DNA from 3 places in the Hoeflea sp. TYP-13 genome. Region 1 is predicted to be linked to each of the others. Evidence: predicted binding sites of a transcription regulator. Region 1 holds the regulator's gene; each other region holds the start of a gene.
What was found. The regulator LexA, encoded in region 1, represses DNA repair genes until DNA is damaged. The targets are predictions, from matches to a motif close to TGTTCNNNNTGTGTTCNG.

Region 2: the regulator LexA is predicted to act here: its motif matches at 3,330-3,347, upstream of ABVT35_RS24135 (helicase-related protein).
Region 3: the regulator LexA is predicted to act here: its motif matches at 5,739-5,756, upstream of ABVT35_RS22555 (DNA recombination protein RmuC).

Annotation. Positions count from the first base shown of each region.
Region 1 covers NZ_JBFRBB010000002.1:260,629-268,658, forward strand. The annotation lists gene ABVT35_RS11560 (ABC transporter ATP-binding protein) at 1-152, shown strand, start outside; gene ABVT35_RS11565 (ABC transporter substrate-binding protein) at 180-1,385, shown strand; gene ABVT35_RS11570 (branched-chain amino acid ABC transporter permease) at 1,438-2,328, shown strand; gene ABVT35_RS11575 (branched-chain amino acid ABC transporter permease) at 2,340-3,263, shown strand; gene lexA (transcriptional repressor LexA) at 3,648-4,367, shown strand; gene ABVT35_RS11585 (ComEC/Rec2 family competence protein) at 4,387-6,525, opposite strand; gene gltX (glutamate--tRNA ligase) at 6,885-8,030, shown strand, end outside.
Region 2 covers NZ_JBFRBB010000005.1:228,749-236,778, forward strand. The annotation lists gene ABVT35_RS24130 (RNA-binding S4 domain-containing protein) at 1-102, opposite strand, end outside; gene ABVT35_RS24135 (helicase-related protein) at 113-3,205, opposite strand; gene ABVT35_RS24140 (beta-ketoacyl-ACP reductase) at 3,902-4,627, opposite strand; gene ABVT35_RS24145 (acetyl-CoA C-acetyltransferase) at 4,691-5,872, opposite strand; gene phaR (polyhydroxyalkanoate synthesis repressor PhaR) at 6,217-6,816, shown strand; gene ABVT35_RS24155 (class I SAM-dependent methyltransferase) at 6,826-7,575, opposite strand; gene gloB (hydroxyacylglutathione hydrolase) at 7,701-8,030, shown strand, end outside.
Region 3 covers NZ_JBFRBB010000004.1:477,836-485,865, forward strand. The annotation lists gene ABVT35_RS22530 (alpha/beta fold hydrolase) at 1-537, opposite strand, end outside; gene fabI (enoyl-ACP reductase FabI) at 799-1,617, opposite strand; gene fabB (beta-ketoacyl-ACP synthase I) at 1,928-3,151, opposite strand; gene fabA (3-hydroxyacyl-[acyl-carrier-protein] dehydratase FabA) at 3,222-3,737, opposite strand; gene irrA (iron response transcriptional regulator IrrA) at 3,995-4,432, shown strand; gene ABVT35_RS22555 (DNA recombination protein RmuC) at 4,462-5,706, opposite strand; gene def (peptide deformylase) at 5,808-6,332, shown strand; gene fmt (methionyl-tRNA formyltransferase) at 6,383-7,312, shown strand; gene truA (tRNA pseudouridine(38-40) synthase TruA) at 7,312-8,030, shown strand, end outside.

The DNA of each region.
Region 1 (8,030 bases):
TCACAATCCTGCTGGTTGAGCAGAATTTCCATTTCGCGGCCGGGCTCGCGGATCGCCATTTCATCATGGATCACGGAAATCTCGCCGCCACGGTGGCGCGGGAGGAGGTCGAAACCTCGCAGGCGATCTTTGATGAATATCTGAGCGTTTGACGCTCGCCAACTCGGAGGAGACCAGACATGAAAATCATCAGGATCTTGGCCGCAGGCGTCTCTGCGCTTGCCATGACAATCGGGACCGCCCAGGCCGACATCAGCGACGGTGCCGTCAAGATCGGTGTCATGACCGATATGGCCGCCGTTTACGCGGACCTGGCTGGCCAGGGCGCCGTGATCGCGGCGCAGATGGCCGTGGAGGATTTTGGCGGCTCGGTGGCCGGCGCGCCGATCGAACTCGTGACCGCCGACCACCAGAACAAGGCGGACATTGCCGCCAACCTGGCGCGCGAATGGTTCGAGAACGACAAGGTGGATGCGCTTGCGGAACTGGTGACCACCTCGGTCGCGCTGGCGGTGTTTGAAGTCGCAAAACAGCAAAACAAGATCGCGCTTGTCTCAGGCGCTGCCTCATCACCCCTGACAAACGACAAATGCATCCCGACAGGCATCCACTACACCTACAACACCCGCGCATTGGCCGTTGGTACCGGTTCCGCCGTGGTGAAAGAGGGCGGCGATTCCTGGTATTTTCTGACCGCTGACTACGCCTTTGGCGAGGCGCTGCAACGCGACGTGGCAAACGTGGTCAAGGCCGAAGGCGGCGCAGTATTGGGCACGTCCAAGCACCCGTTTCCGTCTTCGGATTTCTCATCCTTTGTGCTTCAGGCACAGGCCTCGGGCGCCAAGGTTGTCGGTCTGGCAAACGCCGGTGCCGACACCACCAACGCGATCAAGGCGGCCAATGAGTTTGGCCTAGTGGCAGGCGGCCAGACCATCGCGGCGCTGTTGACCTTCATCACGGATGTACATGCGCTGGGGCTGGAAACCGCCCAGGGCATACAGTTGACCACCGGCTTCTACTGGGATCTGAACGACGAGACCCGTGCCTGGTCCAAACGCTTCAACGAGCGCGCCGGAGCTATGCCGACCATGGTGCAGGCGGGCGTCTATTCGTCTGTTACGCATTACCTCAAAGCCATCGAAGCAACCGGTTCCGACGACACCGATACCATACTGGCCTGGATGCGCGAAAATCCGGTCGATGATTTCTTCGCCAAGAACGGTGTGATCCGCAGCGACGGACGGATGGTGCACGACATGTATCTTGCCCGCGTGAAATCGCCGTCTGAGAGCAAGGGGGCCTGGGACTATTACGAGATCATCCGGACAATTCCGGGTGAAGAAGCCTATGGCCCGCTCTCCGAGAGCACGTGTCCCACAAAATAACGCCAAACAGGGCCCCGGTACCAGCCGGGGCCCAAAAAAGCGAGGCCGGATCATGCTTGCCGAACTTCTGGGATTTCCACCGCAAGTGCTCTTTGGACAGCTCCTATTGGGGCTGATCAACGGAGCCTTCTACGCGGTTTTATCACTCGGGCTGGCAGTGATCTTCGGCCTTTTGAACATCGTGAATTTCGCCCACGGCGCTCTTTATATGCTGGGCGCTTTCGCCAGCTATTTTCTGCTTGTAGTCCTGGGCATCGGATATTGGGGGGCGCTGATCCTCGCTCCGGTCATGGTGGGTTCGGCCGGCATACTGATTGAACGCTTCCTGCTGCGAAGGCTCTCGGGTATCGACCATCTTTATGGACTGCTGCTGACCTTCGGCCTTGCGATCGTGATCGAGGGCCTGTTCGTCAAGCTTTATGGCGCTTCAGGCATTCCTTATCCCACACCCGAAGCGCTAAAGGGCGGTGTCAATCTGGGGTTCATGTTCCTGCCGTGGTACCGTGGCTGGGTCGTGGTGGCTGCTCTCGCGGTCTGCCTGTTCACATGGTGGCTGTTCGAGCGCACCAGGATCGGAGCCTACCTGCGCGCCGGTACAGAAAATCCCAGGCTGTTGCAGGCGTTTGGCGTGAATGTCCCGCTGCTGACAACACTCGCCTATGGCTATGGTGTGGCGCTCGCCGGATTTGCCGGAGTTCTGGCTGCCCCGATCACCCAGGTAAATCCGCTGATGGGCTCAAACCTGATCATCGTCGTCTTTGCCGTCGTCGTCATCGGCGGCATGGGATCGATCATGGGTGCCGTCGTCACGGGAATCGCGATGGGCGTGATCGAGGGGCTGACCAAAGTGTTCTGGCCTGAAGCCTCGGCTACTGTGATATTCGCCGTCATGGCTGTTGTGTTGATACTGCGGCCCGCGGGCCTCTTCGGACGAACCGCATAAGGGAGCCGCACATGACCAGACCCATTGCAATCCTCATCGCGCTTGCCCTGCTGATCGCAGCCCCCTTCGCAATCTACCCGGTCTTCCTGATGAAGATCCTGTGCTTTGCGCTCTTTGCCTGCGCGTTCAATCTCATCCTCGGATATGGCGGTCTTCTGAGCTTTGGCCATGCGGCCTTTTTCGGCGGGGCGGCCTATGTCACAGGGCATGCGCTGACCGTTTGGGGCCTGCCGACGGAGCTCGGCATACTGGCCGGGACCGTAGCAGCCGGCGCCTTTGGCGCTGTAGTCGGTCAACTGGCGATAAGGCGGCAGGGCATCTATTTCGCCATGATTACGCTGGCCCTTGCACAGATGGCCTATTTCTTCTTCGTCTCCGCCGACTTCACCGGCGGCGAGAATGGGTTGCAGGGCGTGCCGCGCGGCTACGCGCTGGGCCTGTTCGACCTGACGGACAATCTGGCCATGTACTATTTCGTGCTGATTGTCTTCCTCACAGGCTTCGCGGTGATCGCCCGTACCGTGCATTCGCCCTTTGGTCAGGTGCTGCGCGCCATTCGCGACAACGAGGACCGCGCGGTCTCGCTCGGCTACGACGTGGAGCGGGCCAAACTGCTCGCCTTCACACTCTCGGCTACGATTGCGGGCCTCGCCGGTGCCACGAAAACGGTCGTCTTCCAGCTTGCCTCACTGACGGATGTCAACTGGCACATGTCCGGCGAGGTCGTGCTTATGACCCTCCTCGGCGGCGTTGGCACGCTTATCGGCCCGGCCTTTGGGGCAGGCGTAATCATATCATTGCAAAATCTCCTTGCGTCGGGCCCGCTCAGCGCCTGGGTGCCCGTGGTCATGGGTGCGATCTTCGTGCTTTGCGTACTGGCCTTCCGGCGCGGCATCGTCGGAGAATTCGCCGCAATGATGCGCCGATCCTTCTAAAGTCCGGAGGGAAACAAAGAAAGAGCATCGGATATCCCGTATTCACAGGTGTATGGGATTATGTCCTGAAAAAGTCTTTGGCTATGAAAAGACAATAAAATCAAAGCGTAAATAACTATTCGGGATGAGTTGAATGTCACCCCCACAATCCAGCGCGATTGGGAATTCCGGAAACAATAATAAATTCAAGCGCTTATAAAATTCACAATCTAAAATAACTCCCTGCGCTTCTCCAATCCCGGTCCGCAATAGCTTCCTGCCTCCCCGGGAATTCCCCTTCACCATTCATTCACCTTTGTCCGGCACATTCACAACACTTGCAGAACACAACTGGAACATATAGTGTATGTTCTGTATTTGTTTCTCCGATTCGGGAGCACTGCGATGCTGACGCGCAAACAACATGAACTTCTGCTTTTCATCCATGAACGCATGAAGGAAAGCGGTATTCCGCCGTCCTTCGACGAAATGAAGGAAGCGCTTGATCTCGCATCCAAATCCGGAATCCACCGGTTGATCACGGCACTGGAGGAACGCGGTTTCATCCGAAGGCTTCCCAACCGGGCAAGAGCGCTGGAAGTGCTGCGTCTTCCCGAAACGATGATCCCGGCATCGCAGCCGCGAAAAGGTTTTTCCCCGAGCGTTATTGAAGGCAGCCTCGGCAAACCGGCAACCGAATCGAAAGCCGCCCCCTCACCTGTCGATGACGGCGTCGAAGCCGCTGTCAGCGTTCCCGTCATGGGCCGCATTGCCGCGGGCGTTCCGATCTCGGCGATACAGAACATCACCCACAATATCAGCGTGCCGCCGGACATGCTTTCAAGTGGCGAACATTATGCGCTTGAGGTCAAGGGCGACTCGATGATCGAAGCCGGCATATTCGACGGCGACACGGTGGTGATCAAGAACGCCGCGACTGCCAATCCCGGTGAAATCGTCGTCGCTCTCGTTGATGATGAAGAGGCAACGCTCAAGCGTTTCCGCCGCAAGGGCGCATCGATAGCACTTGAAGCGGCAAACCCCGCCTACGAAACAAGGATTTTCGGCCCCGACCAGGTGAAGATCCAGGGTAAACTCGTTGGCCTGATCCGGCGCTATCATTGATTGCCAGTCGCGGAAACCGCTATTGGTCGCGCATCCACTTTGGCGGATTGTGATGGAATGATCGGCTGCGCCAGTCATAGAACCGCTGCTCAGTCCAGGGCCGGTTCGTGTGGCCGATGGCGGATCGAACGAGGAGTTCACCGGCTTTATTCGGCATCCCGATTTCGAGTGACCCGCTTTGCCGCAGCATTCTGCCTGTCACCAGCATTGCTCCTGAATAACAGCGTTCCATGGCGATTTTCTTGGCGGTGATTACGATGTCGGCGCTATCGCAGGCCGCTCCGATCGCTGCAAGGTCCTCGACAACGGCAACCCTTGTTCCGGCGGCGGTCACAGCTCCACAATAGGTGTCTTTTACGCAGACGAATGACGGCTTTTGGCCTCGCATGCTTTCAAATAGAGAAGGCAGATCGGTAGCGCTGACACCCGAATATGTCGGTGCGATATGCCCGTCCCTGACGATTGAACGCTGCCATTGTTCGAATATGAAGGTTGATGGCCGCCTCCGGTTCGTTGCAAGGCCATTTTCCGTGACCAGGGCGACGAGCCTGCCATCCTCGGAAACCAGCAAGTCCGGTTTCCGGTCGGGCTCGACCACCACAAAGGCAGCAATGGCAATTGCGCAGACGGCAAGACCAATCAGCCTTAGGCGCGTCTTTGCGAGCACGAAAACGAGAAAACCCGAAACAAGAGCGGAAAGAGCCAGCCAGTTCATCCGGCCGACAACAATGACGCCGCCGAGGCCCTCGACATAACGCGCTATCGCGATCACCGCATCAAGCCCCCAGCCCATCGCAACCAATGGCCAGTGCTCCAAACCGAGTGGCATGACGAGCAGCGAAATAAGCCCGGCAGGCATAACGACAAACGTCACGATGGGCATTGCCAAGAGGTTGGCTATGAGACCGAATGATGCAACCCGGTGAAAATGGTAGATGGCGAATGGCGCAGTCGCCAGGCCCGCGACCAGCGACGTCAGTGCAAGACCGGCGAAGAATACCAGCACGACCCGGAACAGCCCAGGCGCCGAATTACTTTCAAACAACCGACGTTCCGACCATCTGCGATCCCATAGCCCGTAGGTGGCGATGAGCGCCGCGGTTGCCGCAAAGGACATCTGGAACCCGGGTCCGACCACTGCTGACGGGGAAATCAAAATGATGATGATCGCAGCAATTGCAACATTGCGCATTGTCAGAGCCCGCCGATCCAGAAGCACGGCAACAAGAACGATTGCAAGCATGATCCAGGCGCGCTGTGTCGACACACTGCCACCCGAAATGAACAGGTAAAAGGTCGCGACAAGCAAGGCACCTGCTGCGGCAATCTTTTTGGCAGGAACCGCCTGGACGAGTGACGGAAAAAAACTGAAGCAGGCACGCATGAAAAAGAAGAATGTCCCGGCAACCAGCGCCATATGAAGTCCGGAAATCGCCAGGACATGCGCCAGACCACTGGCTCGAAGCGCTTCTACTGTTTCGGGGCTCATGGCGCGCCGTTCGGCAACGGTCAGCGCACTCGCAAATCCTCCGGTATCGCCTGGCAGGACAGCCCTAATACGCGCTGCAATGTCTTCACGAAGCTGCGCCAGCCAGATGCTCAAACGCCGGCTTGACGAAACCGTGCCGTCTTGCAAAGCGCTGTCAGCGACTATCGGGGCACCGTAAAAAAAACCGTATGCACCAATGCCCTTGAAATAGGCATTGAAGGAAAAATCATATTCTCCCGGCAGTGCGGGACCCGAGGGCGGCTGAAGGCGTGCAAGACCTTCGATCCCCACGCCGATTGCAACGGGCTCGTGTCTGCTTCGCGAGACGAGGCGTACACGCTCCGGAGGCCGCCTGATTTGCGGATCCCATGTCTTTTGAATGTCAACGGTGTAACGCCACCGGCCGGCATGGTCGATATCGCGGCCGACGACCGCGCCGCGCAGCCGGGTCGTGACTTCACTATCAAGCAATGTTGTCGGATTGCGGGAGGTCTCAAAGTCTGCTGCAAGCATTCCGGCAAGAAATCCGGCGATCATGATGAGCGTGAAACGCGCACGCCCATACCCAAAGGCGAGAAGCCACCCGACTAAAACAACAAACGGGACCGCAACAAACACAAGCGGTGGGCTTTCATTTGTGCTGAACCAGAAGGTTGCACCGAGAGCCATGGCCACAGGCAACCACAGAATCCCCTGTCCCTGGCCCGCCTCCTCGCGTATTGCGGATACAAAATTGCCAAATATTGCAACTCCGCGGTTACGAAGCCCCTCACTCGAATCCCTGCTCCCCCCTTCCGGGGACGGACCCGGGGTATGTCCCGCCCTCTCACCTGCCGGTATGCGGCGTTGTTTTTCGATTGTCTCTGTGCCGTCCATAAAACCGGTTTGCCGCCCCTTTTGCCGCAGCCTGTGATCCTACACGGCAATGCGAAAGCAGCAAGGCAACGCATCAAACCTTGCACTCCCACGGTTCTGTGTTACATGACGCGCCACGTTCCAGCACAATTCACGAAGATCGAGGAAGCTCCATGTCCGGAGAAATAGTCACCCGTTTCGCGCCATCGCCGACCGGCTTTCTGCATATCGGCGGCGCCCGGACCGCGCTGTTCAACTGGCTCTATGCCAAAAACCGGGGCGGCAAGATGCTGCTGCGCATCGAAGACACGGACAGAAGCCGCAACTCCGAGGAAGCCGTGTCAGCCATTCTCGATGGTCTGAAGTGGCTTGGCCTTTCCTGGGAAGGCGAACCGATCTCGCAATATGCCCGGGTCGACCGGCACCGGGAAATCGCCGAAGAACTCGTCAGAAAGGGCAACGCCTATTATTGCTATGCAACTCCTCAAGAGCTTGAGGAAATGCGCGAAAAGGCCCGGTCCGAGGGTCGTCCGCCGCGCTATGACGGCCGCTGGCGCGACCGCGATCCTTCTGAAGCGCCTGAAGGCGTCAAACCCGCGATACGCATCAAGGCGCCCAGAGAAGGTGCAACGGTCGTTGCCGACAAGGTGCAGGGTGATGTGACCTTTCCGAACGCCGATCTGGACGATTTCATCATCTTGCGCTCGGACGGGAACCCGACATACATGCTGGCCGTTGTCGTCGACGATCACGACATGGGCGTTACCGATATCATTCGCGGGGACGATCACCTGACAAACGCGGCACGCCAAACGATCATCTATCAGGCAATGGATTGGCCGGTTCCTAAAATGGCGCATATTCCGCTCATTCACGGTGCGGACGGCGCAAAGCTGTCAAAGCGTCACGGCGCACTTGGCGCGGAAGCCTATCGGGCCATGGGTTATCTACCCGAAGCACTGTGCAACTACCTCGTTCGCCTCGGCTGGAGCCATGGTGATGATGAAATTATTTCCATGCAGCAGATGATCGACTGGTTCGATATCGCCGACGTCAACAAGGGCGCTGCGCGCTTCGATATCAAGAAGCTGGAAGCAATCAACGGCCATTATATCCGCAATGGCAATGATGAGGACCTGGCTACGGCCTTGATCGCGGTCCTTCCGGAGATTGAAGGTGGCGAATTCCTTTCCGAGCGCATGACGGACGAAAACCGCAAACGGCTGGTAGTCTCCATGCCGGGTTTAAAGGAACGCGCCAAGACACTGGTCGACCTGGCCGATGGCGCCCGCTTCCTTTTTGTCGAGCGCCCGCTTCAG
Region 2 (8,030 bases), on a different contig from region 1:
CCGCACGCGGCCCGATTGCGCCAGTTTGGCCGCCAGCGACCGCGATTTCACCACACGGGCGAAAAACAACCACTTGTCTATGCGTTGCCGGTCCTGACCCATGGCACAAGCGCTATTTGTTGAGTTGCTCCTTAAGAGCAGCGAGCTTTGCAAACGGTGAATCGGGATCAATGGGCTTGTCCCGGCGCGGCGGCCGCGATGAATATCCGCCGCCCTTGGCCTGCTTGTTCGGCTTGCCCTTGAAGCCGCCCTTGCCCTTGTTGGCGCCCCGTTCGCCGTCCCGCTGGTTGCTGTTGCGGTTCTTGCCGCGGCCGGCACCCTGGTGACCCTGCTTTTGCTGATGTCTGTGGCGGCCGCGCTGGCCGTCGGAGCGTCCTGCCGGACGCCACAACAGCACCGGTTTGGGCGCTTCGTCGGCCTCCTCCTTGGCTTTGTCACCGCCGTCTGAGGTGGCTGCTGCTTCCGTTGTCTCGCCTGCGCCATCGGTTGCAGCAGCGCCGGCTGCCGGCGCATCCGCCTTGGCCGGTTCATCGCAGGTCGCCGCTTCAGCTTCCGTTACCGTAGCAACCGCGGGCTCCAGTGTTGGTGCATCGGTGGCGGCACTGCCTTCATCTGCCTGAGCCCCGTCATCGCTGCCTGCTGCGGCTATTTCGCCCTTTTTATCGTCGTTTTGTGCAGGCGCTTTAGCAGGCGCCTCATCAGCCGTCTTTTCAGCGCTTGCCGCCGCCCCCGCAGCCTTGGCATCGACGGACGTAAGATGTGCCGCAACCTCTTCGGCCTCGACCGGATCGGCACGATAGCCGAGCCCCTTGAGAATTTCCTCGATATCGTCCGGTGTCGCACCGAGAATGGAGAGCATCGACGGCGTCGTTACGAACCGTCTTCCGTCATAGGCGCCTTCCGGGCGCGGACCGGACTGCGGTTTCCACTGCAAAAGCGGCCGGATGATATCGGCCAGACGCTCCAGTATATCGATACGCACGGCCCTTTTACCCAGGAACCGGAAGCCGGCGAGACGGTAGAACTCGCGCTCGAACGTCGGATCGGTAACCACGGAAGTCCGTCCTGCCGCAAGCGCTCCGGTGATCTCGCCGTAGCCCGGCTTGTCGAAACCGTCATTGCGCAGTGACCACAACATGGAAATCAGCTCCGCGGGAGCCGGCTTCAAAAGCGCCGGCATGAAGACGTGGTAGGCGCCAAAGCGCACGCCATAGCGGCGAAGCGAACCGCGGGCATCCTGATCGAGCGCCTTTACATCGGCTGCAACATCGCGACGGAACAGAATGCCGAATGCCTCGACAAGCCGGAAGGCCAGCCCTTTCGCCAGGCCTTCCAGATCTTCCGCGGATGCCAGATCGTCGAGCGGTTTAAGCACTGTGCCGATGTGATGGTTCACATAGCGTTCGATCCTGGCACTGACGACATCGCGCGCCTGTTGCGACAATTGTTCGTCGGCCAACAGGACAGCGCGCGGACGCAAGACTTCCTCGCTATCGGTTAGCCGGGCAACGGGATCGCCCATCCAGCGCACAACGCCATCGGATCCAAGCGCAAAGTCACCATTGCCGGAAGCGTGCAGTCGCGCGGCGCGCGCCTCGAATTCCAGCACCAGCGATTTCTGTGCGGCAGCAAGCACTGCCTTGGCGTCCGGCCCTTCGGCACTCGCATCCGGCGTAAATCGAAATCCGTTCAGTTGCCCCACATGATGTCCTTCGACAAAAACATCACCGTCAACACCAATTTCAGCTTCAAGCATTGCGTTCTCTCTCAACCGCTTCATAAGCACAGATGTCCTGCGATCAACGAAGCGTTTCGTCAACCTCTCATGCAGTGCATCTGACAGCCGATCCTCTATTTCTCGCGTCTTTTCTTGCCAGTGTGACGGATTCGCCAGCCATCCAGGCCTGTTTGATGCGTAAGTCCACGTTCTTATTTGCGATATTCGTGCCGACAATGTGTCAATTTCGCCATCTGTTCTGTCGGCTCGCCGCACCTGTTCGGCGATATAGTCTTCCTGTACCGACCCGAATTGCACGATATCGCGATAAATCGCCGCAATCAGATCCGCATGCTGTGCCGGCGTGATTTTGCGGTAATCGGGCAGCGCGCACACGTCCCACAGCCGCTCCACGGTTTGCGGTGTTGTTGCAAGACGGGCGATATCGGCATCGCGGACAAGGTGGTCCAGCGCCTGCCGGTCAACCGCCGGCAAGGCCCGGCTCAGCCCGGTGATTGACGGCGCGGCGTCGAGGCTTGCGCAGAGCGCATCGACCGAGCTGAAATCGAGATCCTTGCTGCGCCATTGCAGCACTTTGAGCGGCTCGAAATCATGCCCCTCGATGCGTTCGACCAGATCTTCGGCGAACGGATTGACCCGGCCGGTCACGCCGAACGTGCCGTCATGCATGTACCGTCCCGCCCTGCCGGCAACCTGACCAAGCTCAGCCGGGTTCAGGTTACGGAACTGATAGCCGTCAAACTTTCGGTCCTGGGCAAAGGCCACATGGTCGACATCGAGGTTGAGCCCCATTCCAATGGCGTCGGTGGCGACGAGATATTCGACGTCGCCTTCCTGATAGAGCGCCACCTGCGCATTGCGGGTGCGCGGGCTGAGCGCTCCGAGAACCACCGCCGCACCGCCGCGCTGGCGGCGGATGAGTTCGGCGATCGCGTAGACCTCGTCGGCCGAAAAAGCGACGATAACCGAGCGCCGCGGCAGCCTGGTTATCTTCTTGGAGCCGGCATAGGCAAGATGCGACAGCCGCGGACGGGAGACGACGGTCAGTCCGGGCAGAAGATGTTCGAGTATGCCGCGCATCGTTCCGGCACCGAGCAGCAGCGTCTCCTCGCGGCCGCGCAGGTTGAGAACCCGATCGGTGAATACGTGACCGCGCTCCAGATCACCCGCAAGCTGAACCTCGTCTATCGCAACAAATTCGGCATCCGTTTCCTTCGGCATCGCCTCGACGGTGCACACGGAGTAGCGCGCGCCCTGCGGGCTGATTTTCTCCTCGCCCGTTATCAGCGCCACATTGCCCCGGCCCGCCTTGGCGCAGATACGTTCATAGACCTCCCGCGCCAGCAGCCGCAAAGGCAGACCTATGACGCCGCTTTTGTGAGCGACCATCCGCTCAATCGCGTAGTGGGTCTTCCCCGTATTGGTCGGTCCGAGAACCGCGGTCACGCCGCGGCCGCTGAAAACCATCGGATTACTTTTGGCAGGGGTGTTTTGGGGCATCAAACAGAAAACATCTTCAGATTGAACGGGCGCGTCTTATCACAGCAAGATGGTGTGTCGCACGGCAATTTTCATGGCATCAGTTAACATTTGGAACAGGGATGGAACGAATCGGCGACGAATCGCTGACTCCGGGTGATTCAGGGTTTGTTCACGGCAAAATATTCCGTTTTGCAATTGAGGCCCTACTAGATACTGATTCCCCTTGTCAAAGGACATTGGCAATAAGAGGCGAATTCGCGCATCTTGTTAACCTTTGGTCACAGTCTCGCATCCGGTGTCGATTCTTATGGTTAACCAATTGTAAACGCAACTATATTCTGAACAGTTGGTTAATGGAACCACCGTAAGAAATCACAAATTTCGTTAGGAATGCGACCAAATCCGGAACGAATCGGCGACGAATCGCTGACCAGCATATGTTCAGCTTTTGTTCGTACCACATCTGGCGTTTTCAACAAAGGCAGGCACTAATTTTCCGGTGCATTCTGCTGGATCAGCAGATCCATGCCCCGGCATCCGTTAACACTTCGCGTCTGTCGGCCTGAATTGACGGGCCGCAGGCAACCGTTCGTGTTGAACGCAGGCAACCAAATGCGAATCACATGCCAAACAAAACGGTGCCCGCCGGGGGCGCCGTTGAAAATCACGTTTATGCTGAGGTTAGGCGAAGTACTGACCGCCATTGGCCGACAGGGTCGAGCCGGTGATGAAACCGGCATCATCCGATGCCAGGAACACGACACAGCGGGCAATTTCCTCCGGCTCGCCGAGGCGGCCGACCGGGATGAGCGGCAAAATGCGCTCGTTGAGAACCTTCTCGGGCACGGCACGCACCATTTCCGTTCCGATATAGCCCGGGCAGATTGCGTTGACGGTAATGCCCTTGGCGGCCCCCTCCTGGGCAAGCGCTTTCGTCAGACCGAGATCGCCGGCCTTGGCCGCCGAATAGTTCGCCTGACCCATCTGGCCTTTCTGGCCGTTAATCGAGGAAATGTTGATGACACGGCCAAAGCCGCGGTCCCGCATGCCCGGCCAGATCGGATGGGTCATGTTGAACAGACCGGTCAGGTTGGTATTGATCACATCGCTCCACATATCCGGTGTCATCTTGTGGAACATCGTGTCCCTTGTAATTCCGGCATTGTTCACGAGCACATCGACCGGACCGAGGTCGGCTTCAACCTTGGCAATGCCGTCAACGCAGGCCTGGTAGTTCGACACATCCCATTTATAGACGGCAATTCCGGTCTCGTCCTTGAATGCGTTGGCCTTTTCGTCATTGCCGGCATAGCTGGCGGCAACCTTGTAGCCGGCTTCCTTAAGACCCACCGAGATTGCGGCGCCTATGCCGCGCGTTCCACCTGTGACGATTGCTACTCTGCTCATGACACTTCCCTGATGCTTGGACAAAAGAAAGGCAGCCTTGCGGCCGCCTTGTACTCAATTTCGTTAGTCGCGCTCGATGCACATGGCAACGCCCATGCCGCCGCCGATGCACAGGGTTGCGAGACCCTTTTTGACATCACGCCTCTGCATTTCGAACAGCAGCGTATTGAGAACCCGTGCTCCCGACGCGCCGATCGGATGACCGATGGCGATCGCCCCGCCGTTCACATTGACGATCTCCGGATCCCAGCCGAGGTCCTTGTTGACGGCACATGCCTGGGCCGCAAAAGCCTCATTGGCTTCGACCAGTTCCAGGTCGCCGACCGACCAGCCCGCTTTTTCAAGCGCCTTCTTGGACGCCGGGATCGGGCCCGTTCCCATGATCTGCGGATCGACACCGGCGGTCGCCCAGGAGACGATCCTTGCCATCGGCTTGATGCCGCGCTTTTGCGCCTCTTCTTCGCTCATCAGAACAACGGCCGCCGCGCCGTCATTGATGCCCGATGCATTGCCGGCGGTGACCGTGCCTTCCTTGTTGAAGGCCGGACGCAGTTTCGCCATCTGGTCAATTGATGCGCCGTGGCGAATATACTCGTCCTGGTCGACAACCGTTTCGCCCTTGCGAGTCTTGACGGTGAAGGGAACGATCTCGTCTTTGAAGCGCCCCGCCTTCTGGGCTGCTTCAGCCTTGTTCTGCGAGGCAACGGCAAACGTGTCTTGGTCTTCGCGGGTCAGTTGCCAGCGTTCGGCGACATTTTCCGCTGTGTTGCCCATGTGGTAGCCGTAGAACGCATCGGTCAGACCGTCCTTGATCATCGAGTCGATCAGCTTCATGTCGCCCATTTTCTGGCCGAGGCGCATATGGGCGACATGCGGAGCCATGGACATCGATTCCTGGCCGCCGGCGACAACGATAGACGCATCGCCCGTCGCAATCTGCTGCATCCCAACCGCCACGGCACGCAGTCCCGAGCCGCAAAGCTGGTTGAGACCCCAGGCCGTTGCCTCCTGCGGCACACCCGCCGACATGGCCGCCTGGCGGGCGGGGTTCTGTCCCTCGCCGGCCTGAAGGATCTGGCCCATGATCACCTCGTCAACATCTGCGGGTTCGACACCCGCCCGCTCCAATGCGCCGGAGATGGCCGTGGCGCCGAGCTCATGCGCGGGAACTGTTGCAAAGGCGCCGTTGAAGGAACCGACGGCCGTACGGGCCGCACTGGCGATTACGATGGATGGATTTGTCATAAGTCTTCCCTGAAGTTTGGGTTGCATTCCAGGATCGTGCCTGCCTTGAAAGTGAAGCAGGTTGCTCCGGAAGTCAAACGCACCTGCAGCATAAGCGCAATTCCTTGCGCACATTCGGTTCCCGCCGCATTGATGGACCGCATGCACTGCATTGCACAAATCATTACAAATAATGCTATACTTTTGATCACACTCATGTTCATGTTGTTTTCGGCACCCGATATTACGCGAAATTTTTGGCGCTGGCTCCGGGGCAAAAAGTACAATGCTTCCCGTTACGGGCCTTGCGCCAGAGGTCCAGAAGGGGCGTAAAACCGGCATCAGCCGACAGGGAGGTGGTATGCATGGCTAAAGCTGATGGGCAGATTGTAATAAAAAAATACGCCAATCGTCGGCTCTACAACACCGGCACAAGCACATATGTCACGCTCGATGACCTTGCGGTGATGGTCAAGAACGGCGATGACTTTGTTGTTCTCGACGCCAAGTCAGGCGACGACATTACCCATTCGGTTCTCACCCAGATCATTTTCGAACAGGAATCGAAGACCGGCAATACACTGCTTCCGGTTTCCTTCCTGCGTCAGCTCATTTCCTTCTACGGCGATCAGATGCAGATGCTCGTGCCCAGCTATTTGGAGCAGTCCATGAGCGCGTTCACGGAGCAGCAGGATCAAATGCGCGAGCAGATCTCCAAGGCCTTTGGCGAAACTCCCATGGCCCGCAACATGCAGATGCCGATGGCCATGATGGAAGAACAGGTACGGCGCAACACCGAAATATTCCAGCAGGCCATGAAAATGTTCTCTCCCTTCGCCGGCGGTCCGGCCGGCACGCAGAAAGCGGCGGAAGAGGAAAAGCCTAAAGCCGACAGCAAGGACCTGAAAGATCTCAAGGACCAGCTGCGTGCGCTCCAGGACAAGCTCGATTCCATGGATGAATAGGCCTGCGGGCTAGCCGATACGGCTGCGTGTGGCGCGCGATGCGCCCTGCGGCGCCAGCACCGGCACGAACACCCTGCGCGAAGCACGCTCGGCAACAGGCAATCCCTGATAAAGCCGTTTCTGCGCCTCAACGAGAACAAGACCGCTGAAGAACGGCCAGTAGCGCCGGCCGAGCCGTTCGGTGGTGCGCGCCATGCTCTGGACAGCCTTGTGCCTGGACGGCGGAAAGAACAACGCCTCCGCAAACGCACCCGGTGTAAAGCTTGCTTCGCGCAAAAGCCCGGTTATCTGGTTGCGCGAATAGGGCGTTCCGGAACCGAAAGGCGTGTGTTCAAGCCGCGCCCAGACGCCGCGGCGGTTCGGCACGACGATCACCAGCCTGCCGCCGGGGGCAAGCACGCGCCAGGCCTCCATCAGCGTCTCACGCGGATTTTCGGCATATTCGAGCGAATGAACCATCAGGATGCGATCCAGCGACGCATCGGGCAGCGGCAGTTCCTCGTCGAACACCAGCGCTGTCGCGGACGCCTCAAGCGTCGGCCAGTTGATGGCCCCCTGTCCGGCCGGCATGAAGGCAAATGTGCGCTCTGCATCGGCCCTGAAACGGTCGAGATAGGGTGCAGCGAATCCGAGCCCCATCAGCCGCTCACCGGGAAGTTCGGCCCACAGCGAGGCAAGCGCCATGGCAATCGCCTCCTGGGCCAGCTTGCCGAGCCGCGTGTGATAAAACTGACGTAAATCAACGATATCCGTGTGCATAGCCAAAACCTAGTGCATGTCGAGGCCTGTTTGAACCTTCCTCTTTATTCCGTTTCGATTTGACGTTAACGGCGTGACAGGACACACGGCACCGGTTTATGTTGCAGCAAAACCGGGAGATGAATGTGGCCAATTTGCAGATTGAACTCTTTCCATGCCGCGAGGACAATTTCGGCGTTCTGATCCATGACCCGCAAACGGGTGTAACCGCGTCGATAGACGCGCCTGAAGAAGCGCCTATCGTCGAAGCGCTGAACCGGACCGGTTGGGAGCTCAACCACATTCTGATCACCCATCATCATTACGACCACGTCGAAGCCAATTCGGTGCTGAAGGCAAAATACCGGGCGGATATTACCGGACCGGCATCGGAAGCGGACAAGATACCGGGCATCGACAGGACGGTACGCGACGGCGACAGCTTCCATTTCGGCAGCTTTTCGGTTGAGGTCATC
Region 3 (8,030 bases), on a different contig from region 1:
GACAATTTCGGCTTCCGACAATTTACAAAGGCCGCTCGTATCCGGGATTTCAGGGTCGTACTGGCTGTACGTGGCAAGCATATGCACCGATGTCACCCGGTCTCCCATCTTTTCCGCCGTTGCCGCCAGATACGGACCGCCGCCGGAAATTCCCACCAGGGCCGCTTTTTCAACGCCAAGATGGTCCAGAACGCGTACGACCTCATTCGCGTAGTCCTGATAGGTATGTCCCTCGGTCAGCGCCGTCTGGCCGAACCCGTCGCGCTCGACCGAGATTATCCGCAGCTTGAGGTCCTTGCGCAGGGTGCGCAGGAACTCGGTTATTCCAAAAACCGCGACCGAGGTGCCGGAGCCGCCAAAAAAGACGACAGGCGTCCAGTCCTTTTCGCCTTCGTCGATATAGTAGAGTGTCTTTCCATCGGCCTCTTCCAGAGCCGATACCGTAGGGCCGATGTAATCAAAGGATTCCGGCAAATCGACCGCCAGGGCGGCGGTGGAAAACACAGACAGAATTACCGCAAATGCTGACTTGATCATCTAGGTCGTCCTCGATGTTGAAATTGATGGCAATTATGCGAATTGTCTTGCGCTGAGGCATCATGCAGCGGTGCAGGGCCGGCAAATACGGCCTGCCTTCCACCTGCCATCGATGAGCTTAACGCACGGATTTTTGACGCACAAGCAGCGCCGCCGGACCTCATCCTGTGCCGGGACAAGCCGTCAGGCCGACCGATGAATAATAGGTTCACCGGTCGGTACTGTCTGAAATGCGGATTTGGGTGATTGCCGGACCGGTGGCTATTTGCCGTTGCCGTTCGACCACTGGGTCTTGAGTTCGTCGAGGACCGGCATCGATGTGACGTGATAGCCCGAATCGACGAAGTGGACTTCCCCGGTAACACCCTTTGAAAGGTCCGACAGCAGATAAAGTGCTGAACCGCCGACATCGTCGATCGTCACGTTGCGCCGCATCGGCGAGTTTCTCTGCTGGTAATTGTACATTTCGCGCGCGTCCTTTACGCCCGCGCCCGCCAGGGTGCGCACAGGTCCGGCCGAGATTGCGTTGACGCGGATATCGCTCGGGCCGTAATCGGCGGCCAGATAGCGCACGCTTGCCTCGAGGGCAGCCTTTGCCACACCCATGACATTGTAGTTCGGCATGACCCGGGTCGATCCCGCATAGGTCAGGGTTATCATCGAACCGCCTTGCGTCATCAGCGCTGCTGCGCGCTTGGCGATCTCGGTGAACGAAAAGCAGGAAATGACCATGGTGCGCGAAAAGTTTTCGCGTGTGGTATCCGCGTAAAGTCCCTTCAGCTCATTGCGGTCGGAAAAGCCGATCGCATGGACAATAAAATCGATGCTGCCCCATTTGTCCTTGAGGACTGAGAATGCATTGTCGACCGTTTCTATGTCCTCGACATCGCAGGGTATGACAATGTCCGAGCCGAGCTGCTCGGCCAGCGGCCTGACGCGTTTGCCGAAACCCTCGCCCTGATAGGTAAAGGCCAGTTTGGCGCCTTCCGCATGAAGCGCCCGGGCAATGCCCCAGGCAATCGAATGATCATTGGCGACCCCCATAATGAGGCCGCGCTTGCCCTTCATCAGTTCACCCATCGAGACCAGACCGTTTCTTGGTTAGATTGAATCATTTGACCGGAGTGTTTTTGGTCGCTGACAAGGCGGGTTGCACGCCGTGGTGCATCCCCACCACAAGTGCGAGCAAACGCAGTCAGCGGGCAAAAACACCCGGCCCATTCATCTCTGAATATCACCAACTTCGTCCTTTCAAGGGTGACGGACAATCGGCCCATCGGCGTCGTTGCGCCCCTTGCCCGATGCACCACATCGCGCTGCGCAACGCGCCTAGCCGAGTGAACCGTTTGTCCGCCATCAAATGCTTCAAGCTAACCATAAAACGGTCTAACTACCCCTCGTGGCGCCTGAATACCAGTGTTGCGTTGGTTCCCCCAAATCCAAAGGAATTGGACAGGACCGTATCGATTTTGGCGTTGTCAATCCGCTCGCGGACGATCGGCACGCCATCGAATTCCGGATCCAGGTTTTTGATATGCGCGCTTTCGCCGATGAAGCCCTCTTTCATCATCAGCAGCGAATAAATGGATTCCTGAACGCCCGTGGCCCCCAGGGAATGCCCCGTCAGCGATTTCGTCGAAGCGATATGCGGCATTTCCTCCCCGAAAACCTCGCGGATTGCGCCAATTTCGCGGCTGTCGCCGATTGGCGTCGAGGTTCCGTGCGTATTGATGTAATCCACCGGACCCTCGACGGTGGAAAGCGCCAACTTCATGCAGCGCACCGCGCCTTCACCGGAAGGAGCGACCATGTCATAGCCGTCGGACGTCGCCCCGTAGCCGACGATCTCGCCATAGATCTTGGCGCCGCGCGCTTTGGCATGTTCCAGCTCTTCCAGAACCAGCACCCCTGCACCACCGGCTATCACGAAGCCGTCCCGGTCTGCGTCGTAGGCGCGCGAAGCCGTCTCAGGCCCATTGCCGTTATATTTGGAGGACATGGCGCCCATGGCGTCAAACAGGTTCGACATGGTCCAGTCGAGGTCCTCATGGCCGCCTGCAAAGACGATATCCTGCTTGCCCATCTGAATGAGCTCATAGCCATTGCCGATGCAATGGGCGGAGGTCGAACAGGCCGATGAGATGGAGTAATTGACACCGTGAATCTTGAACCAGGTGGCGAGCGTCGCCGAAGCGGTCGATGACATGGCTTTGGGAACAGCGAACGGTCCGATCCTTTTCGGGCTGCCCTTTTCGCGGGTCGTGTCGGCTGCTTCCACGATAGTCCGCGTGGAAGGGCCGCCCGATCCCATGACTATGCCGGTACGAATGTTTGAAATATCGGATTCCTCAAGGCCGGAATCAGAAATGGCTTGCTGCATGGCAACATGGTTCCATGCACCGCCTTTGCTCAAAAACCGCATGGCCCGGCGGTCGACGAGGTCGGTCGGGTCGAGCGTCGGAGCGCCCCAGACCTGACAGCGGAACCCGTGTTCTGCGAAGTCCTCTGAAAATGAAATGCCGGATTTGGCATGGCGCAGCGATTCGGTGACTTCCTGCGCGTCATTGCCAATGGAGGAAATGATCCCCATTCCGGTGACTACAACACGTTTCATACGGTTTCCTTTCCACAGAAACTGCGGTTTTCAAAATGGAGTTGGCGCCGCGCGCTCATACCGTCAATTGTTATTCAGCGTTTTCCTGGAACAGGCCGACTCGCAGGTCGTTTGCTTTATAGGACGGTTCGCCGTCTGCCTTTGCCCAGCCATCGCCAATGCCCAGCACAAGCCTGCCGCGCCTGACCCGCTTGAAATCGACGCCAAACTCAACAAGTTTGGTCTTAGGCGTCACCATGGCGGCCAGCCTGACTTCACCGACGGAAATCGCGCGTCCCTTTCCTGGCTCTCCAAGCCAGCCGAGATAAAACCCGGTCATCTGCCAAAGTGCATCGAGACCGAGACAGCCCGGCATGACCGGGTCACCTTCGAAATGGCAGCCGAAGAACCACAAATCCGGGGTCACGTCGAATTCAGCACGAATATAGCCCTTGCCGTATTCGCCGCCGGTTTCCGATATCTCAGTGATGCGGTGAAACATCAACATGGGCGGGAGCGGGAGTTGTGCGTTGCCCGGGCCGAACATTTTGCCGTGTCCGCAGGTCAAAATGTCTTCATAACCGAAGCTTGACTGCCTATCATTCATGTAAATTCCAAACTCCCGAATTCGCGCGCATGCGGCGCTGATGCAACGTGACCCTAACACAGCTTGTTTGCTGGCGAAAAGCACCGGAAACCAAATATGGGGTCCGATGCGAACTTACAACACCAATTGATCCAATTTGGGCCGCGCGGAGGCGTGTAAAATAAATTGGACCTTTAAACTCCACTATTGAAAGATGTCACGTCTAAAGTTATATAACGTCCAATTGCCCATTCCCGGGTGCCAGTCAAGATGAAGCCATGTACAGCAAGTCGGAACACCTACCTTGTCCAACACGTTTAGCCGGCGATCGCCTGCGGTCGGTCGGTTTGCGCCCGACGCGCCAGAGGATTGCGCTGGCCGGTCTGTTGTTTGCCAAGGGCGACCGTCACCTGACGGCCGAGGAACTGCATGAGGAAGCCGTCGGGGCCGGCGTTCCTGTTTCGCTTGCAACCGTCTACAACACACTGCACCAGTTTACCGATGCCGGCATGCTGCGTGTGCTCGCGGTTGAATCATCAAAGACCTATTTCGACACCAACACGTCCGATCACCAGCATTTCTTCGTCGAAGGGGAAAACGAGGTGATGGATATTCCGACCGGCGAGCTTTCTGTCGGCGGTCTGCCGGAAATTCCCGAAGGCATGGAAATCGCCCACATAGATGTGGTTGTGCGCCTGCGCCGCAAATCTTCCTGATTGCCTGAAACGTAAAGTTCGGTCCTGCTTTACTCGTTGACGTGAAGCTTGAGCCGCCCAGCGCCGTCCGGTGCGGAAACCACACTGGGTTTTTCCGGTTCCGTACCCGCATCACCATCCGGTTCGATCTCCAGCGCTTCAATTTTAGCGCCGCGTTTCGTCACCTTGTCCGCTGAGGTCAGAATCTGGTCGATGTCGCGCTGCGCCTGTCCGAAATGGGTCTGCAATTTACGCACCCGGTCATCAAGGCGCATGACATCGTCCATCAGCCGCACCACTTCGCCCTGGATGAGATGTGCCTGTTCGCGCATGCGTGCGTCCTTGAGCACGGCCTGGACGACCTGCAGAGACAGCATCAGCAGCGACGGCGATACGATAACAATGCGCGCCCGGTGAGCCTTTTGCACCAGCCCTTCGAAATTCTCGTGTATCTCCGCAAAAATCGACTCCGACGGCACGAACATGAAGGCTGTGTCCTGGGTCTCGCCCTTCAGCAGATACTTGTCGGAAATATCCTTGATATGCACTTCGATATCGCGCCGGAACTGCTGGGTCGCCCGCTTTTGCATTTCGACGCCGTCGGCATCGCGAATGCTGTTCCAGGCTTCCAGCGGAAACTTGGCGTCGACCACGAGCGCCGGCGCCTGGTTGGGCATATAGACAAGGCAGTCGGGCCGGCTGCCGTTTGAGAGCGTCGGCTGGAAGGCAAAGCCGTTCGAGGGCAGGCCATCGGCAATGATGGTTTCCATGCGTGCCTGGCCGAACGCACCGCGTGTCTGCTTGTTGGACAGGATCGCCTGCAGGCCGACAACATCCTTGGCCAACGCCTGGATATTGTTCTGGGCGGTGTCGATGACGGCAAGCCTTTCCTGCAGCTTTGTCAGATTTTCATGGGTTGCCTTGGTCTGTTCGTTGATGGTGTTGCCGAGCCGCTGGCCCATGCCGTCGAGCCGCTCATTGATGGATTTGTTGATTTCGCTCTGCCGCGAGCCGAACACTTCCGCAATCGTCGCCATGCGCCCCTGCATCTCGGACTGCGCACCCATGATTTCGGCAAAACGTGCTTCCATTTCGCTGGCGCGTTTGGCTGCCGCCTGTTCCGCCTCTTCAAGTGCCGCGGCCTTTATCCGGCTGGAGCGCCGGCCCGCCCAGACACCTGCAAACACCACCAGCAGCAGCACCACAGCCGCTGCGGTGACAAGGTTGCCCAATGTAATGAGTGTCTGGCCGATCTGCGCGACCGGGGTGTCGAAAGAAAGTTGTACCGCATCCATGGCGCAAGCTTATATGATTCTCTGATATATGCCAGATCAAAACAGGAACACGGGCCATCTCCCGAATTGACGTTGCGCTTTCGAATGCGTAGATGCATGCCATGACAATAAAACCGCTTGTTCTTCTTCCCGACCCGATCCTGCGCGCCGAATCCGATCCGATCGAGCGTGTCGACGAGGATCTGAAAAAGCTCGCCGATGATATGCTGGAAACGATGTATGATGCGCCCGGCATCGGGCTTGCAGCCATACAGGTGGGCATTCCGCGCCGTCTTCTGGTGATCGACTGCTCGAAGGAAGAGGAGGAGAACGCGCCGCTGGTCTTCATCAATCCGAAAATCGTCGCAAGTTCGGAGGAACGCTCCACCTATGAGGAAGGCTGTCTTTCGATCCCCGACTACTACGCCGAGGTGGAACGGCCTGCGCAGGTGACGGTCGATTATCTCGACCGCGAGGGCAAGGAACAGCAGATCGAGGCCGACGGCCTGCTTGCAACCTGCCTGCAGCATGAAATCGATCATCTGAACGGCGTCCTGTTCATCGACCACATTTCCAAGCTGAAGCGGAACATGGTGATTAAGAAGTTCACCAAGCTGGCCAAAAGCCGGGGTGGAACGCGGCTTTGATTTCAAACCGGAACAGACGCTGATTGACGGCAAAGGGCAGGAGAGACGTCTTGCGTATCATCTTCATGGGAACGCCGGAATTTGCTGTGCCGACACTCGCATCCCTTGCCGGTTACGGCCACGAGATAGTCGCGGTCTACACGCAGCCGCCGCGCCCGGCCGGACGGCGTGGACTTGAGGTCGTTAAGTCGCCGGTGCATCGGCAGTCCGAGATTCTGGGCTTTCCGGTTCATACCCCTGAAAGCCTCAGGGATGCGGGCGAACAGGAAAAGTTCAGAGCCCTCGGCGCCGATGTGGCCGTCGTCGTTGCCTATGGCCAGCTCTTGCCTGAGGCCATCCTCACCGGAACGCGCCTTGGCTGCTACAACGGCCACGCATCGCTTCTGCCGCGCTGGCGCGGCGCCGCGCCTATCCAGCGCGCCATCATGGCCGGCGACACCGAGACCGGCATCATGGTGATGAAAATGGATGCCGGCCTCGATACCGGCCCCATCGCCATGGAAGAGCGTGTTGCAATAAGCCCGGAGATGACGGCGGGCGAGTTGCACGACAAGCTGATGCTGATCGGCGGCGATCTGATGCAACGGGCAATGGCGGCGCTGGAGCGCGACTCCCTGACCCTGACGCCGCAGCCCGAGGAAGGTGTCGCCTACGCCGCAAAGATCAGCAAGGGCGAGACGCGCATCGATTTTTCCAAAGACGCCGCTGCCGTTCACAACCATATCCGCGGCCTGTCGCCGTTTCCGGGCGCCTGGTGCGAAATGCTGCTGGGCGGCAAGAGGGAACGGGTCAAGATACTGCGGTCGGGCATTGCCAAAGCAGAAGGGCCGGCCGGCTCCGTGCTCGATGACAGGCTGACGATTGCCTGTGGTTCCGGCGCGGTGCGCCTGCTGCGGCTGCAAAAGGCCGGCGGCAAGGCAATGAATGCGGATGAATTCCTGCGCGGCAATCCTCTGGAAGCTGGAACGGTTATGGGCTGATGCAGCGCTACAAGCTGACAATCGAATATGACGGAACGCCCTATGTCGGCTGGCAGCGCCAGAACAACGGCAGGTCGGTGCAGGGTGCAATCGAGGCTGCGGGTAAAAATTTCTGCGGCCATGCGTTGTCGGTGCGCGGTGCCGGGCGCACGGATGCCGGCGTTCATGCCTTCGGCCAGGTCGCGCATGTTGATTTCGAAAAGGCCTGGTCCGCCGAAACCGTCCGCAACGCCATCAATTCCTATCTGGGGCAGGCCGGCGAGCGGGTTGTAATCCTGCAGGCCGAAGCCGTCGATGACGAGTTCGACGCCAGGTTTTCAGCCACCAGACGCCACTATCTCTACCGCATCATCAACCGCCGGGTGCCGCTGGCGATCGAGCGGAACCGGGCGCTATGGGTATCGAAAAAGCTTGACGCGGACGCCATGCATGAGGCTGCGCAGCGCCTGATCGGCCGGCATGATTTTACCACCTTCCGCTCGTCCCATTGCCAGGCGAAAAACCCCGTGCGCACGCTTGACCGGCTGGATGTGAGGCGCACCGGCGATCTCATCGAAATCTTCGCCACTGCGCAGTCCTTTCTGCACAATCAGATCCGCTCGTTTGCCGGAACGCTGCGCATGGTGGGCGAGGGTGAGTGGACCGCCGACGACGTTGAGGCAGCGCTGGAGGCGAAGGACCGGTCCGCCTGCGGGCCTGTCGCCGGGCCGGAAGGGCT